2 regions of the Arthrobacter rhombi genome follow, and region 1 is predicted to be linked to the other one. Evidence: riboswitches for the same ligand, from Rfam matches in the RefSeq annotation. Region 1 holds a riboswitch; the other holds the start of a gene.
What was found. Region 1 has a riboswitch for S-adenosylmethionine ahead of ABD088_RS09805 (hypothetical protein). Riboswitches for the same ligand answer to the same signal wherever they lie in the genome.
Positions count from the first base shown of each region.

Region 1 (7,652 bases):
CGGCCGCTGCATGCTTGCAGGCCGTGCCGACCGGGCAGCTGCACCACGTCTCGCCGACGGCCCAGGCCCCCTTCGCATCGCGCAGGACCACGGTGGTCTCGTAGGGCTCTGGCTCGGAGCCGGACACGCGGGCGGTCAGCGTGGAATCCTCGGCCCGGAAGCCCATATCCAGCACGTGTTCGGCGTTGGCGTAGCCCTTCCCGCGGGTGAAGGCTGCACCGCCGACCACGCGGAGGACCTCGCGGGCATCGACGAGCGGGAATGCGGATTCGGTCATCCTCTGATCATTTCATGTTCCGGGCCCCGCCGACGAACCGGGATGCCGCCGGTGGTGGCACGCCGTAGGGTGTTCGACATGAAGTCGACACCGTCCATGCAGTCCCCGCCCCACGAGCTGGATATCGACACGCTGGAACAGTTCGACGCCCACACCCCCGGCGGAGCCGCGCAGATGACCGGCTGGCACCTGCAGTCGGTGGACCTGCGCGGGCGCGGCCGCATCCTGGAGGACTCCATGGTGACCGGGGCGGTGTTCCTGGGGTGCGAACTGCCGGCCGGATCGATCGAGGGACTGCGCCGGCGCGGCGCCCTGATCTTCCCGGAACTGCTGGGCCTGCCGTTCGACCCGTACCGCGGCGGCCTCTACACGGCAGCGGAGCTGTACTCCGGGCTGGGCGAGGCCCCCTATGAGCAGACCCCCGACGCCCGCATCTACGCGTGGACCCGGCGGTCCGCGACAGGACGCGGCACCCTCGATGCGGCGCTGGCCACCACCTTGCATGACCACGCCATCGGCAGCGCCCTGGGCCAGCTGCTGGCCGCGCCGGAGGACCGGGACACCGACCGCGTCACCGGGAACGACGACGGGAACGACGGCGGGAACGACGACGGTGCCCCGGGACCGGGGCACGGCAGCCGGGGTGTGGTGGGGGTGATGGGCGGCCACGCAGCCGAACGCGGGTCAGCCGGCTATGCCGCGGCGCTGCGCTTGGGGGCGGGGCTGGCCCGGGCCGGTTTCACCGTCGCCACCGGCGGGGGACCGGGCGCCATGGAGGCCGCCAACCTGGGCGCCTACCTGTCGGGGGAGGACGGGCCCACGGTCCGCGACGCGGTGGCCACCCTGGAACAGGTGCCGTCGTTCAGGCCCTCCATCACCGAGTGGGCGCGCGCCGCGCTCGCCGTGCTGGAACGCCACCCACACGGCAGGGCCAGCGTGGGGATCCCCACTTGGTTCTACGGCCACGAACCGCCCAACGTCTTCGCCACCCACGTGGCGAAATATTTCGCCAACTCCATCCGCGAGGACAGGCTGCTCACCGCCTGCACCGGGGGACTGGTGGTGTTGCCCGGGGCGGCCGGAACGGTACAGGAGATCTTCCAGGACGCCTGCGAGAACTACTACGGCAGCGCCGCGGTGCAGACGCCGATGATCCTGGTTGGACGACGCCACTGGACCCACGACCTGCCGGCCTGGCTGTTGTTGCGCGCGCTCGCCGAGGGGCGGGATATGGCCGATTCCATCCATCTGGTCGACGACATCGACGAGGCGGTCACCCTGCTGGCGAATCGGCCGCCGCGAAGCGCATGAAATATAGGTAACGATTCGCGCGGCGACCGGCCACGTCCAGCCGATCTGCAGGTCTGCTGGGTACGCTGGCGACATGGACTCGAACCCCTTCGTCGTGACCCGGCAACGCCTGGTCCAGGCACCTCCCGGTGCCATCTTCGAACTGCTTGCCGACCCGTCGAAGCACCAGCTCATCGACGGGACCGATGCCTCGAAGCACACGCGGGGGGATGACCCTGCGCGGTTGGACGTTGGCGCGGAATTCGGTCCCGAGCGCCATGTGGGCCGGGGGCACCGGATCCGCAACATCGTCGAGGAGTTCGACGAGGCACAGTGCATTGCCTGGCGCGACCCGCAGGGGCACCGCTGGCGCTATGAACTGCTGCCCGCACCCCGCGGCACCGTCGTCCGCAAGACCTGGGATGCGTCCCGCTTGAAGCGGCAGTGGCCGTTGAAGGTGCGCGGGGTCGCCCGCAACACCCCGGTGGACCTCGAGCACACCCTGGACCGCCTGGCCGACTACTTTGATCCGGCGACACCGCGGCCGGTTGTCCCGGAACCGGTGGGCCCGTCGAAGCAGAAGGCCTCGGCTTCTGAGCTGACTCCCGCGCAGGCCGCGAAGCGGGAGGCCGAGAGGCTGGCCCGCGTGGAGCGCGCCGCGCAGATGGACCGGGCCGCCGCCGAGGCCCGGGCCGCCAAGGAGGAGCGGACCGCCCACACGCAGGAAACCCGTGCGGCGCGCCGTGCGGAGCGGGCCGAGAAGGCTGCCCTGGCGCGTCAGGCACGCGAAGCACGCAAGCAGGAGAAGGCCGAGCGGGCGGCTCAAGAGGAACGTGCGAAGGCGGAAAAGGCGGCCGAAGCCGAGCGGCTGCGCCTCGAAAAAGCCGAGGAGGCTGCGCGCGTCGAGCAGGCCAAGGCCGAGAAGATTGCCGCCGCGGAGCGGTTGCGCGCGGAGCAGGCGGCCGAGGTGGAGCGGGCCAAGGCACAGAAGATCGCCGACGCCGAGCGCGCGCGGGCGGAGAAGGCGGCACAGGTGGAGGCCGCCCGGGCGGCCAAGGCCCGCAAGCAGGCCGAGGACACCCCGGTGGAGCCGGTGCCGCCGATCGGCGGAACGGCGGGTCCGTTGAAGTCGGCACCTCGACGCCCCTCGCGTGAGGCCATTGCCGCTGCCAAGGCCGGGCGGCAGGCGCCGCCGAGGCCGGAACCGCAACCTGCGGCGGCCCCGCCGGTAGCCAAGCCGAACCCGCGGCCGGCACCGCAGGAGACCACATCCACCCCGAACCAGGGGACAACCCCCGAACCGGTGCGCACTGGTCTGCCCCCGGCAGCGGCCCGGCGGTTGCGCCGCGCGAGCTGAGCCGCCGGGGTGGGGCCTATCCCGCCACCGAACCGCCGAAGAGCAGGCCCAGCACGTAGGTGACACCGGCTGCGCCGAGCCCGATGGCCAGCTGGCGCAGACCGCGTTTGGCCGGTGACGCGCCGGACAGCAGCCCCACGACGCCACCGGTGGCCATGAGGGCGATGCCCACCAGGACCAGCGAGACGATCACCGCGGGCAGCCCGCTCAAGCCGAAGATGTACGGCAGGATCGGGATCAGGGCGCCGGAGGCGAAGAAGCAGAAGCTCGACGACGAGGCCCCGAAGGCCGAGCCCAGTGCCTCGTGTTCGTCCGCAGTCTCCTCAGCGGGCACCTCGGGGTTCAGCGACAGCGACGGATCGCAGTCGCAGCTGTACTTGCCCATGCGCTCGGCGGCACGGTGTTCGGCGGCCTCTCGGCTCATCCCGCGCGCCCGGTAGACCAGCACCAGCTCATTTGATTGCAGGTCCAGATCCGGTGCTGCCACCAGGGTGACCTGGGTGGGCTGCGAGGCGGTCAGCAGCTCGCGCTGGGAACGGACGGAGACATACTCCCCGGCAGCCATCGACAGGGCGCCGGCCAGCAGCCCGGCGATGCCGGAGAAGAGGACCAATGCGCTGGAGACGCCGGTCGCCCCGATGCCCATGACCAGTGCCAGGTTGGAGACCAGGCCGTCATTGGCGCCGAAGACCGCTGCCCGGAAGTTTCCGGAGAGCCGGTTGCGACCCCGGGTAGCCAGGCCGCGGACGACTTCCTCGTGCACGAGTTCATCGGCGGCCATCTGGGCGGTGGCATCGTCGTCGTCTTCGTAGGGCGAGGCTCCCTCGGCCCGTTGGGCCAGGGCCAGCACGAAGACCGAGCCGAAGTTCTTGGCCATGAAACGCAACATGGTCCGCCGCAGGGAGGGCTGTACCGTCTTCGAGGCGTGCTCCCCGAGCAGGTTCGCCCAGTGTTCCTCGTGGCGTTTCTCGGCGGTGGCCAGCCCGAGCAGGATCTCGCGTTCCTCGCCCTGGCGGCGGGAGGCCAGGGCCCCGTAGATGGCCCCCTCGGCGCGTTCGTCGGCCAGGTACTTGCGCCAGCGGCGGATGTCGCCGGCGGTGGGTTCGGGGCGGGCGTCGGCGCCGCCGGGGGAGTCGGGCAGGTGGGCATCCGGTGTCATCGGGCGTCCTTCAATCGGTTCGTTGGTCCCGCACAAGGGCGGGGGCGCCGGTCAAAGGTTCACGGGGATGCGTAGGACCTCGGACCGCCACCAGCGGGCCGAAGGTCTCGTTCGCCCGGATGGATACCGGGTGGATTGCCGGACCGCCGTCGTGGCGATCAGTATGTCGACAGATCCTCTATCGTTCGCCAGGACCAGGGGCCCTGGCGAACGGGGTTGGAACTACTCCCCTTCAGCCCACCATCATAGCGGAGTCTGCGTCGCGGTGCTCGCGGACGGGGAGGCGTTCGAGGTAGAACACCTGCGCTTCGCCGTCGGACCGGCCGGCGCGGGGGACGCGCACGGTCAGTGCGCAGGAGTCGGCCTCCCATTCGGGGCGGCCCGCCGTGTTGCCCAGGGCGTGGTCGAGATCCCGGGGATGTGGGGCGATGAACCGTTCCCAGGTGCCGTCCACGTTGAGGCAGACGGTGCCGAGCATTGAATCGAAAATGGGAAGAACGGAGACGCTGTGCGTCACGGATTTCCTTTCGTGCGTTCTTACCCGACACGTTGTCGCGCGGGCCGCTTCCTCATCCGAACCACCCGCGAACCTGGGGTTGGTGCGCGGGTAGTCGGAGCTGTTGCCCGCGTCTCATGAAGCTTTTTGCCAGCCTAACGTGGATGGACGCGCCACCCAAGCTGTGATGGACGCCATTCCCGGGCATCCCAGTGCTGGTACGGCAAAACCCGCCGGTCATCACCGGCGGGTTTTGCTCTGCGGATCGGCGTCGGGGGACGACGGCGGTGCGTGGCGGCTAGCGCTGTTCGGCGGGAACCCCTTCGACGTCGACGCGCCCCGAAACCCGATCGGCCCAATGGCTGCTGACCTCGGGCCGGGTGGCCGGGGTCAGCAGGCTGACCACCAGGTAGACCACCAGGGAGGAGGCCAGCCCGTAGTAGATCGGCTCGTTGGCGTAGACGCCGCCGAACTTCTCGTCGGATCCGATTTCCAGCACGATCATCGTGGTCAGGGTGACGATGGTTCCGGCGGCCATCGACAGCGCGGCGCCGACACCGTTGCCGCGCTTCCAGAGCAGCCCGCCGAGGATGGAGACCAGCAGCCCGCCGACCAGGATGTCGTAGGCGATGGTCAGGGCTGCCACGACGTCGTCGACGACGATCGCCAGCACGATGGCCACCACACCCAGGCCGAGCACCCAGTAGCGGTTGGCGGCGACGTCGTGTTCGGGGTTGCGCCCGGTGTTGACCTCCACCTTTTTGCCGAACCAGCCGGCCACGAAGGGGGTGACGTCGTTGCGGGCCACCGTGGCGGCGGCGATCAGGGCGCCGGAGGCGGTGGACATCATCGCCGCGACGGCTGCGGCCAGCACGATCCCGCCGATGGCCACGGGCAGCAGGTTCATGGCGACCTCGGCGTAGACGACGTCCTTGCCCAGGTTCTCGATGTCGATGTCCGGCAGGGCGACGCGGGCAGACATGCCGATGATCGCGCCGGCGATGCCGTAGAGCACGCAGTACACGCCGGCGGTCGAGCCGCCCCAGCGGGCGACCGTGGGGGTCTTGGCGGTGAACACGCGCTGCCAGATGTCCTGGCCGATGAGCAGTCCCAGGGTGTAGACGACGAAGTAGGTGATGATCGTCTGTGCGCCGATCCCGTCCCAGCTGAAGAACGATTCGCGGGCCCGCTCGGGGATCCCGGCGGAGATGCCGTCGAAGCCGCCGGCTGCCGAGAGGGCGAAGGGAAGCATCAGGGCGAACACGCCGATGGTCTTGATGACGAACTGCACCTGGTCGGCCAGCGTGATGGACCACATGCCGCCGATGGTCGAGTAGACCAGCACGATGATGCCGCCGACGGCGATGGCCAGCCAGCGTTCCCAGTCGAAGAGCACGACGAAGATCGTGGCGTAGGCGCCGGTCGAGGTGGCGCACAGCATCAGCGTGTAGGCCAGCATGACGATGGCCGAGGCGTTGGTGGCGTTCTTCGAGCCGTAGCGCAGGGTCAGCATCTGCGAGACGGTGAAGATCTTCAGGCGTTGCAGGCGCGGCGCGAAGAGCAGGCTCAGCAGCAGCACGCCGATGCCGATGGCGATGACCAGCCAGGCGCCGGAGAGCCCGAACTTGTAGCCCAGGCCCACGCCGCCGACGGTGGAGGCGCCGCCGAGCACGACGGCTGCCATGGTCCCGGTGTAGAGGAACGGGCCGAGTCGACGGCCGGCGACCAGATAGTCGCTGCTGTTCTTGGTGCGCGATTTACCCCACCAGCCGAAGGCAAGCATGCCTGCCAGATAGGCGACGACGATCGCGATATTGATGATTTCCATGGGGACCTTATTCAGTGGGATCACGGGAATGGGTGCTTGGGAGTAAACACCTGTTGCGCACTAGGCTAAAGTGATCTGGCTAACAAAAGCAATTGCCCTATGCTGTGTGACGGATAGCAGCACCGCCCACCGCACCACTTGCACGAGGACTCGGAGTATCCCACCCATGAAGGCCTTGCCCGTCGAACCCAGCAACACCCCGCTGGCGATCGGCTCGAAGATCCGGGCCGCGCGGCATGCGCAGCGCATGACCATCGAGCAGGTGGCCGAATCCACTGGCCTGACCAAGGGCTTCCTCTCACGGGTCGAACGCGATCTGACGTCGCCATCGGTGGCCTCGCTGGTGACCTTGTGCCAGGTGCTCTCCGTCTCGATCGGCGATCTCTTCGCGCAACCGGAGACGCATGTGGTGCGGCTGGAAAGTGCCCCGCGGATCTCGTTGGGCGGCCAGGGCATCGTGGAGCGGTTGATGACGAGCCGGTCGGAGAAGCGCCTGCAGGTGATCCGCGCCGTGATCGAGCCCCGTGGTGAGGGGGAGTCGGAGCTGTACTCGGTCGACTGCGAGGTCGAGGTGCTGCATGTGGTGTCGGGGACGTTCATCATCATCTTCGCCAACGAGCGCTTCGAGCTCGAGGCCGGGGACTCGCTGACCTTCCCGGGCCGCGAACCGCATTCGTGGATCAATCCCACCGACACCGAGGCCGTGGTGCTCTGGACGCTGGTTCCCGCAGCTTCACGCTGAAGCACGGCGCCGGCGGCGAGGTGCCGGGGGTCAGCGCCGCAGGGCAGCCGGCCGGGGGAGGTCCAGGCCCTCCAGCAGGTCACCGAGCAGCCGGTCCAATTCGTAGCCGGCCTGGGTGATCTTGTTCGGCCCATAGCTGGCCAGCTGGGAACCGGGCTGGTCGAAGGACAGGACGGTGCCGCCGGAGCGGTGGGCGTGGAGTTCGATCCGCAGCGGAGCATGCAGCGTGGTGCCGGGCTCGATGCGGAACAGCCGGGCGGACCAGGCCAGGCTGCCGATGAGGTAGATGCGGCTGAGAGCATCGTTGCCCGCCAGGTGGAGCAGCGCCGAGGGCGAATGGGTCCAGAAGCGGTACAGCTCGTAGGCCGCTTCGTGGCCGGCCTCGCGTTGGAGTTCATCCCAGGTGGCGCCGCGTGCTGCCATCCGTTCCAGTCCGGCCAGGTCAAGGGCCGGGACGGCCGCCTCGAAGCGCCCGCTCAGGGAAGCAAAGGTCAGCGGCGTCC
Region 1 is NZ_BAAAIV010000011.1:79,096-86,747, forward strand. Features, by position in the region: gene ABD088_RS09785 (DEAD/DEAH box helicase) at 1-277, opposite strand, end outside; gene ABD088_RS09790 (LOG family protein) at 356-1,588, shown strand; gene ABD088_RS09795 (SRPBCC family protein) at 1,662-2,924, shown strand; gene ABD088_RS09800 (VIT1/CCC1 transporter family protein) at 2,941-4,083, opposite strand; gene ABD088_RS09805 (hypothetical protein) at 4,316-4,600, opposite strand; SAM riboswitch class IV at 4,612-4,722, opposite strand; gene ABD088_RS09810 (sodium:solute symporter family protein) at 4,878-6,407, opposite strand; gene ABD088_RS09815 (helix-turn-helix domain-containing protein) at 6,574-7,149, shown strand; gene ABD088_RS09820 (hypothetical protein) at 7,180-7,652, opposite strand, start outside.

Region 2 (7,652 bases), on a different contig from region 1:
AAGTACCCCCACGACAACCACCGTCCCCCGCATGACGACCCGTTCCCAGCCCGGGGGCACCCCGGAACACCACCGCCCAACGTCGAACAATGGCGGTGATTTCGGGGTTTCTGGTGCGATTTATTCACCACCGGGACCCCCGCAGGACCCTTGATGAAATATTTCGCAACGCGTCGCAGAAGTTGCCCGCACCCCACCCGCTGGTCTTCAGTAGAGGGGAACCCATCCCGAGCGGCCGAGAGACGTGGCTCCGTGACGCCGCAGCAACCACGCCGGACGGCGCAGCACCCCAGGTGCGGCGGCATCCGGCACAGGTGCTTCCGCCATGACCGATGGAGCTGATTTCATGAGCACTGCCCCCACATCCACCACCGTCGCCCTCGACGCGTCCGCCGTCGGACCCGACACCGGGTTTGCCTCCGAGGCCGAACGCCTGGACTTCTGGGCCGCCGCCGCAGCCCGGCTGCAGTGGGCCGAGCCCTGGCACACCATCCACAGCGCCACCCCCGTGGATCCGCAGGCCCGCCGCGGCCCGGAGCTGCGCTGGTTCGAGGGCGGGACGCTGAACGCCGCGGTGAACTGCGCCGACCGCCACGTTGCGGCAGGTCGCGGCGACAAAGTGGCCCTGCACTTCGAGGGCGAACCCGGCGACCGCCGCACGGTCACCTACGCGGAGCTGACCGAACTCGTGTCCCAGGCCGCCAACGCGCTGACGTCGTTGGGCATCGGGGCGGGTGACCGCGTGGTCATCTACCTGCCGGTGCTGGTGGAAACCATCGTCATCACGCTGGCCTGCGCCCGCATCGGTGCGGTGCATTCGCTGGTCTTCGGTGGCTTTTCCGCCGAGGCGCTGCGGTTCCGGGTCGAGGACACCGGCGCAAAGCTGCTGGTCACCACCGACGGCCAGTTCCGCCGGGGCACCGCCGTCCCGGTGAAGGACAACGCGGACGCCGCAGTCGCCGGGGACAACGCGATCGAGCACGTTCTCGTCATCCGCCGCACCGGCAGCGACATCGCGTGGACCGCAGGCCGGGATCTCTGGTGGCACGAGGCCGTCGAGACCCAGCCGCGCACCCACGCCGCCCAGGCGTTCGACGCCGAGACGCCGCTGTTCATCATGTACACCTCCGGCACCACCGGCAAGCCCAAGGGGCTGGTGCACACCACCGGCGGCTACCTCACCCAGGCCTCGTGGAGCCACGAGTTCCTCTTCTCCCACCCCGATCCGTCCCGCCGCGGCGACGACGTCCACTGGTGCACCGCCGACCTGGCCTGGGTCACCGCCCACACCTACGAGATCTACGGTCCGCTCTCCAACGGCGTCACCCAGGTCATCTACGAGGGCGTCCCCAACGCCCCACACCCCGGCCGGCACTTCGAGATCATCGAACGGTACGGCGTGACCAGCTACTACACGGCCCCCACGCTGGTCCGCTCGCTCATGGGCTGGTTCCCCGACGGCATCCCCGCCGCTTACGATCTCTCCTCCATCCGCCTGGCCGGCACCGTCGGCGAGGCGGTCAACCCGGAGGCCTGGCGCTGGCTGCGCACCCAGGTCGGCCGCGATGCCCTCATCCCCGGCCAGCCCGACGCCGGCATCCCGATGGTGGACACCTGGTGGCAGTCGGAAACCGGGGCCACCATCCTCTCCCCCCGCCCGTCCGACACCGTCTTCAAACCCGGCTGCGGCACCCGCGCCCTGCCCGGCGTCTCCACGGACATCGTGGACGACGGCGGCGCCCGGGTCCCTGCCCAGGTGCAGGGCAACATCGTGCTCACCTCCACCGGCCCGGCCATGGCCCGCACCGTCTGGGGCAATCCGGAACGCTACTTCACGTCCTACTGGGAGAAGTACGCGACCCAGGGCTGGTTCCTCGCCGGCGACGGCGCCAAGTACGACGACGACGGCGACACCTGGATCCTGGGCCGCACCGACGATGCACTCAATGTCTCCGGGCACCTGCTCTCCACGATCGAGATCGAATCCGCGCTCGTCTCCCACCCTTCCGTCGTCGAGGCGGGCGTCTGCCCCACCACCGACGCGAAGACCGGACAGGCGGCCACAGCGTTCGTCGTCCCCCATGACCGTTCGCTCATCGGTGCGGGCACGGCTGCCGGATCGACGCCGGAACAGCTCGCAGCGGCGGCGGAATTGCGGTCACACGTGGCCACGCAGATCGGCCCGATCGCCAAGCCGCGGGACATCGTGTTCGTCCCCGACGTGCCCAAGACACGGTCGGGGAAGATCATGCGCCGGCTGCTGACCCAGCTGTTCGAGCGAACGGCGCTCGGCGACACGACCAGCCTGCAGAACGAACCCTGCATCCCGGAACTGCAGCGGATCTGCACTCCGGCGTAGGCCGGGACCGGACGCCGGTCACATCCGGCCGCCCGAGGCGGCCGGATACTTCCGGACGGCCTCGTCGCGGAGCCTGACGTACTCGTATTCCTGGGCGGCGGCCCGCCGCCAGTTCACGCGGTAGAAGCCGGCGACGGCGCGCAGGGCCCGCAGCAGCGGGTTCCGGCGCAAGGACTTGGTGGAACACCACCCCCGGTCCATGAAGATCGCCACCATGCGCCAGCAATGGGATTGCCACGTCACCGGCTTGTTTGGAACTTTCAAGATAGATTTGGAAAGCTCCCGGAAGAGCAAGCCGTCCTGGCGGAAGACGGAGATCCTTGCCGCAGTGAAACACGCCATCAAGAAGAAGGACGCGAGGGCAGTAGCAAAAGCATGCAATTGGTAAAGAAGGATTTTAGTCTGGGTCAGTCCGGGGTCTTGACCAGCGGAGCAGCCGGTCTTTACCTTGTGGTCTCCCTGGTCGTGTTGTCTATAGTCCGACCGCTCGGTGGTGGTCTCATCTGGCCCGACGTCACTCCGGCGGCAGCAGCGATGGTTCTTGGCGCCAGTCAGGTCTGGTTGATCCTCATGGGAGCCGCCTGCATGGTCGGCGGCCTCATGGCCGACGCCGCGGAATCGACCTGGGCCAAGACGAATGTCTTCCTTGGAACCCTTTCCCTGGCGCTCGTATCGACTGTTGTCATTCAGCTACCGTGGGGGGCTCTAGTCGATGATTATGCAGTTCCACGACCACTGGGGCCGGATTGGATCTTCATCGGATCAATGCTCGGGGCCGCGTTGCTCATCGCGGTCGCGGTGAGCGCGTTTGCTCGCCGTCTCACGCAAAAACCTTAGGGCGGATCTCGCTGTACTGAGAAAGTCTGCAATCACCTGCTTTGTGGAACATGGCCACCGGCTGATCTCGCCCATAGGTCGAGGGCTCAACCGGTGGCCATCGCCTTTTTGCGGGATATCGCCCGCGCCGGGGGCCACGCTCGCGGCCCGGGGCCGGCGGGTCCATGTCGCGACGGCGGCTCTCCTCTTCCAATCGTTCAGCCGCGCGCAGCTTCGCGGCCAGCGACTGCATTTGTTCGTTGGCCGGCTTGCCCTCTGCCTTGTTTGCTGCGGGCTGGCGCCCTTTGGAGTCCGCCAGGGCCTTACCGTTCCTGTCATAGGCTTGGCCATGGTCCTGACCCGCGCCTCATCCACGGACTCGCTACGTGACTCCTGAGCGTCGTCGGTACGCCGGGAGTCCTGGAGGCGGCGGTGCAGTTCGGCCACGCATTCCGCGCGGGCCAACTCAGGCGTTGAGTGTGGATTCTTGGGTGCGTTCGGTGCGCAGGTGGTCGATGACTTGGTCGGCCGGGGCCGCCAGCAGGTCGGCGTCGATCTCCACGACCTCGCCGTTGAGCACCCGCGGGTGCTCCACGCCGAGCAGCGAACCGACCACCAGGCGGATCAGGGTGCCGTGGGCGACGACCACGATGTTGGCGTCCGGGTGCGCGGCGGTGACATCGCGAAGTGCCGTCTGCGCCCGGGCGACCACCTCGGCCTCCGGCTCGGCGGTGGCCAGCAACGCATCCAGTTCGGCTCGGTCCAGCCCCGCGACAATGCGGCCCTCGCCGTCACCGTAGTGGCGTTCCTGCAGGCCCTCCACCGGCGCGATGGCCTCCAGCCCCAGCTGCCCGCCGATGATGGCCGCCGTTTCAACGGCCCGCCCCAACGGCGAGGAGACCAGCGCTTCCCAGGCACCGCCGTCGTGCCCCAGGCGTTCCAGCTCCCGGGCCGCAGCCCGTGCCTGGTCGCGCCCGGCGGCGTTCAAGGGGATGTCGGTCTGGCCCTGGAGGCGCCGCTCGGCGTTCCAGTCGGTTTCCCCATGGCGGACCAATGCGATGCGTGTTCCCATGCCCCCCAGCCTATCGACCGGCGGCGGACTGCCACGCTGCGCAACATTCTTTGCTGACGGCCCCGGGTTTGCGACCATGGAGGAGACCATCCCGAGCGGCCGAGAGATCTGGCTTGTTGACGCCGCAGCAACCACCGGAATCCACCGGCGCGGTGCTAACGCCAGAGGCGATGGAGCGCAGCCGGACACCGGTTGCACGGTTCCCCCGGCGGACCACACCATGGCAGGGATCGGCAGCAGCCGGAAACCAACCTCGAAGGAGCCAACGCCTAGATGTCGGATCACCAGTTCGGATTCCGTACGCGCGCCCTGCATGCCGGGGGCACCCCCGATGCCGAGCATGGCGCCCGTGCCGTGCCGATCTACCAGTCGACCTCGTTCGTGTTCAAGGACACCGACGACGCCGCCAACCTGTTCGCCCTGCAGAAGTACGGCAACATCTACTCCCGGATCGGCAACCCCACCGTTGCCGCCTTCGAGGAACGCATCGCCTCGCTGGAAGGCGGGATCGGCGCGGTGGCCACCGCCTCGGGCATGGCCGCCGAATTCATCACCTTCGCCGCGCTGACCCAGGCCGGGGACCACATCGTGGCCTCCTCCAAGCTCTACGGCGGCACCATCACCCAGCTCGACGTGACGCTGCGCCGCTTCGGGGTCGAGACCACCTTCGTGGACAGCAACGAGGCGGCAGACTTCGCCGCCGAGATCCGCCCGGAAACCAAGGCCCTCTACACCGAGATCGTGGCCAACCCCTCCGGGGACCTGGCGGACCTGAAGGGCCTGGCCGCCGTGGCCCACGAGGCGGGCATCCCGCTGATCGTGGATTCCACGCTCACCCCGCCCTACATCCTGCGGCCCATCGAGCACGGGGCGGACATCGTCATCCACTCGGCCACCAAGTTCCTCGGTGGCCACGGCACCACCCTGGGCGGCGTCGTCGTCGAATCCGGCAGGTTCAACTGGGGCAACGGCAAGTTCCCCACCATGACCGAACCGGTCCCCTCCTACGGCAATGTGTCCTGGTGGGGGAACTTCGGCGAGTACGGGTTCCTCACCAAGCTGCGTTCCGAGCAGCTACGTGACATCGGGCCCTCGCTGTCCGCGCAGTCCGCCTTCCAGCTGCTGCAGGGGGTCGAGACGCTGCCCCAGCGCATGGACGCCCACCTCTCCAACGCCCTCACGGTCGCCGAATGGCTCGAGACGGACCCGCGCGTGACGTACGTGAACTACGCTGCCCTGCCCTCCCACCCGCAGCACGATCGCGCGAAGGAGCTGCTGCCCGATGGCGTCGGCTCGGTCTTCAGCTTCGGCGTTGCGGGAGGCCGCGAGGCTGGCGGACGCTTCATCGAGGCGTTGCAGCTGGCCAGCCACCTGGCCAACATCGGCGATGCCCGCACCCTGGTCCTGCACCCGGGATCGACCACCCACCAGCAGCTGTCCGCCGACCAGCTCGCCGCAGCCGGCGTGCCGGAGGACCTGATCCGCCTCTCCGTGGGGCTCGAGGACATCGAGGACATCATCTGGGACCTGGACCAGGCGCTGACCGCCTCCCAGCAGGACCCCGCCACCACAACCGCAGACGCATCGACTGAAGACGGTGCAGCCTGCGCGGTCCCGGCAGGTGCCGGCGAGCAGATCGGAGCGGGCAAATGAGCGCCGACACCGCACAGCGCGGCTGGGTGGGGCCTTCCGCCCCCGAACGCCTGAACATCCTGCGGTCCACGAAGTCGATCGCGATCGTGGGCGCGTCCGACAAGACGGCGCGGGCCTCCTACTTCGTGGCCACGTACCTGAACAGCTCCACGAAGTACGACCTGTACTTCATCAACCCGATCCTGGCGGCCAAGGGCGCCGAGATCCTGGGCCACCCGGTCCACGCATCGCTGGCCGATCTGCCGGTGGCTCCGGATCTGGTGGAGGTCTTCCGCAAGGCGGAGGACACCCCCGGCATCGTCGAGGAGGCCCACCAGGCCGGCGCGAAGACCGTCTGGTTGCAGCTGGGCATCTGGAACGAGGAGGCGGCACAGCTGGCCGAGTCGTACGGCATGCACGCCATCATGGACCGGTGCGTGAAGATCGAGCATGCGCGCTTCCACGGGGGGCTGCACCTGGCAGGCTTCAACACCGGCGTGGTCTCCTCCAAGCGGCAGGTGCTCGCCTAGCTCCAGGCTTTCAAGCAACGACGGCGGCCCGCCTCCCCGGTGCGGGAGGGCGGGCCGTTGGCGCCTCCGGCCGGACCGGACATACTGGTGCCATGCCCTCAGCCGTCCAGCTCATCCGCGCCCCGGGCCTGTCAGACGCCGTCGACTACGCCTACGCTGCCACGGCCCCACCGGAGGCCCGACTCGTCTTCCTGGCAGGAGCCTGCCCCCTCGATACCGAAGGGGGCACGCTGGCGGTCGAGGACTATGCCGGCCAGGCAGCTGCCTGCATCGCGACCCTGACCGGTGCCCTCGAAGCCGCCGGAGCCGGGCTGCACGACGTCATCAGCACCCGCGTTTTGGTGGCCTCGGCCCGCCGAGCGGACCTGGTCGCCGCGTGGGAAGTCATCCGCGGGGCCTTTGGCGAGCACGACGTGCCCAGCACGTTGCTCGGTGTCACGGTCCTGGGCCACGAGGACCAGCTGGTGGAAATCGAGGCCGTCGCCGCAGTCATCGACTGACCGGCGAGCGCCCTACAGGTCCTCGCGCGCGGCCATGAACGTGTAATCCCAGGCCCGCACACCGTCGGCCTCGTCGGAAGGCGACGGCTCGTGGTGCAGCGACCGGGCACGGTCCAGCACCGCGCAGACTTCGGTGAACAAGCGGTCCGCCTCGTCCGGGGTCAGCCGCAACGTCCCCAGGCTGAGGTCCGCTTTCGCCTCCGTTTCACGGCCGGTGGCAAAGCCCGGAGCCCAGGCGGTCACCTTGGCGACCATTTCCTGCTGGTCGCGTGTCAACTGGTCCAGGTAGGCAGCCAGCGGGGCTTCGTCCTCCGGCCCGATCGGGGTCTCGGGCGAACCCACCCGATAGGACTGGACCGCCCCCTTCCACACCCGGTCACGCCGGTCGCGGGCGAATTCGGGGGCCTCCTGGACGAACCCCGCCTCGGCCAACGTGCGCAAATGGAAGCTCAGGGTATTGGCGGCCACGCCCAGCTGTCGGGCCAGGTCGGTGGCGCGGGCGTATTCCTGGGCACCGAGCACGGCCACGATCCGCCGGCGCAAGGGGTGCGCCATCGCCTTGAGCATGGGTGAGGTCATGACCCGGGGTTCGGGTTCCGGCGCACGCGGCGGCTGGCGATCGGTGTCCATGCTGACAGTCTACAAACCCGCCGCATAAATTGCGCAACTTCTCTTGCGCAATTTCTTGTGCGGATCTACGCTCGACGCATGGAACCACTCCAGCCCGATTCCCCGGCCGATGC
Region 2 is NZ_BAAAIV010000003.1:186,974-194,625, forward strand. Features, by position in the region: gene acs (acetate--CoA ligase) at 326-2,359, shown strand; gene ABD088_RS01895 (hypothetical protein) at 2,378-2,602, opposite strand; gene ABD088_RS01900 (hypothetical protein) at 2,735-3,196, shown strand; gene ABD088_RS01905 (histidine phosphatase family protein) at 3,642-4,247, opposite strand; SAM riboswitch class I at 4,331-4,424, shown strand; gene ABD088_RS01910 (O-acetylhomoserine aminocarboxypropyltransferase/cysteine synthase family protein) at 4,521-5,900, shown strand; gene ABD088_RS01915 (CoA-binding protein) at 5,897-6,409, shown strand; gene ABD088_RS01920 (RidA family protein) at 6,502-6,909, shown strand; gene ABD088_RS01925 (ArsR/SmtB family transcription factor) at 6,922-7,539, opposite strand; gene ABD088_RS01930 (MFS transporter) at 7,618-7,652, shown strand, end outside.
Region 2: linked by a shared signal. The riboswitch ahead of ABD088_RS01910 (O-acetylhomoserine aminocarboxypropyltransferase/cysteine synthase family protein) and the one ahead of ABD088_RS09805 (hypothetical protein) in region 1 are both predicted to bind S-adenosylmethionine.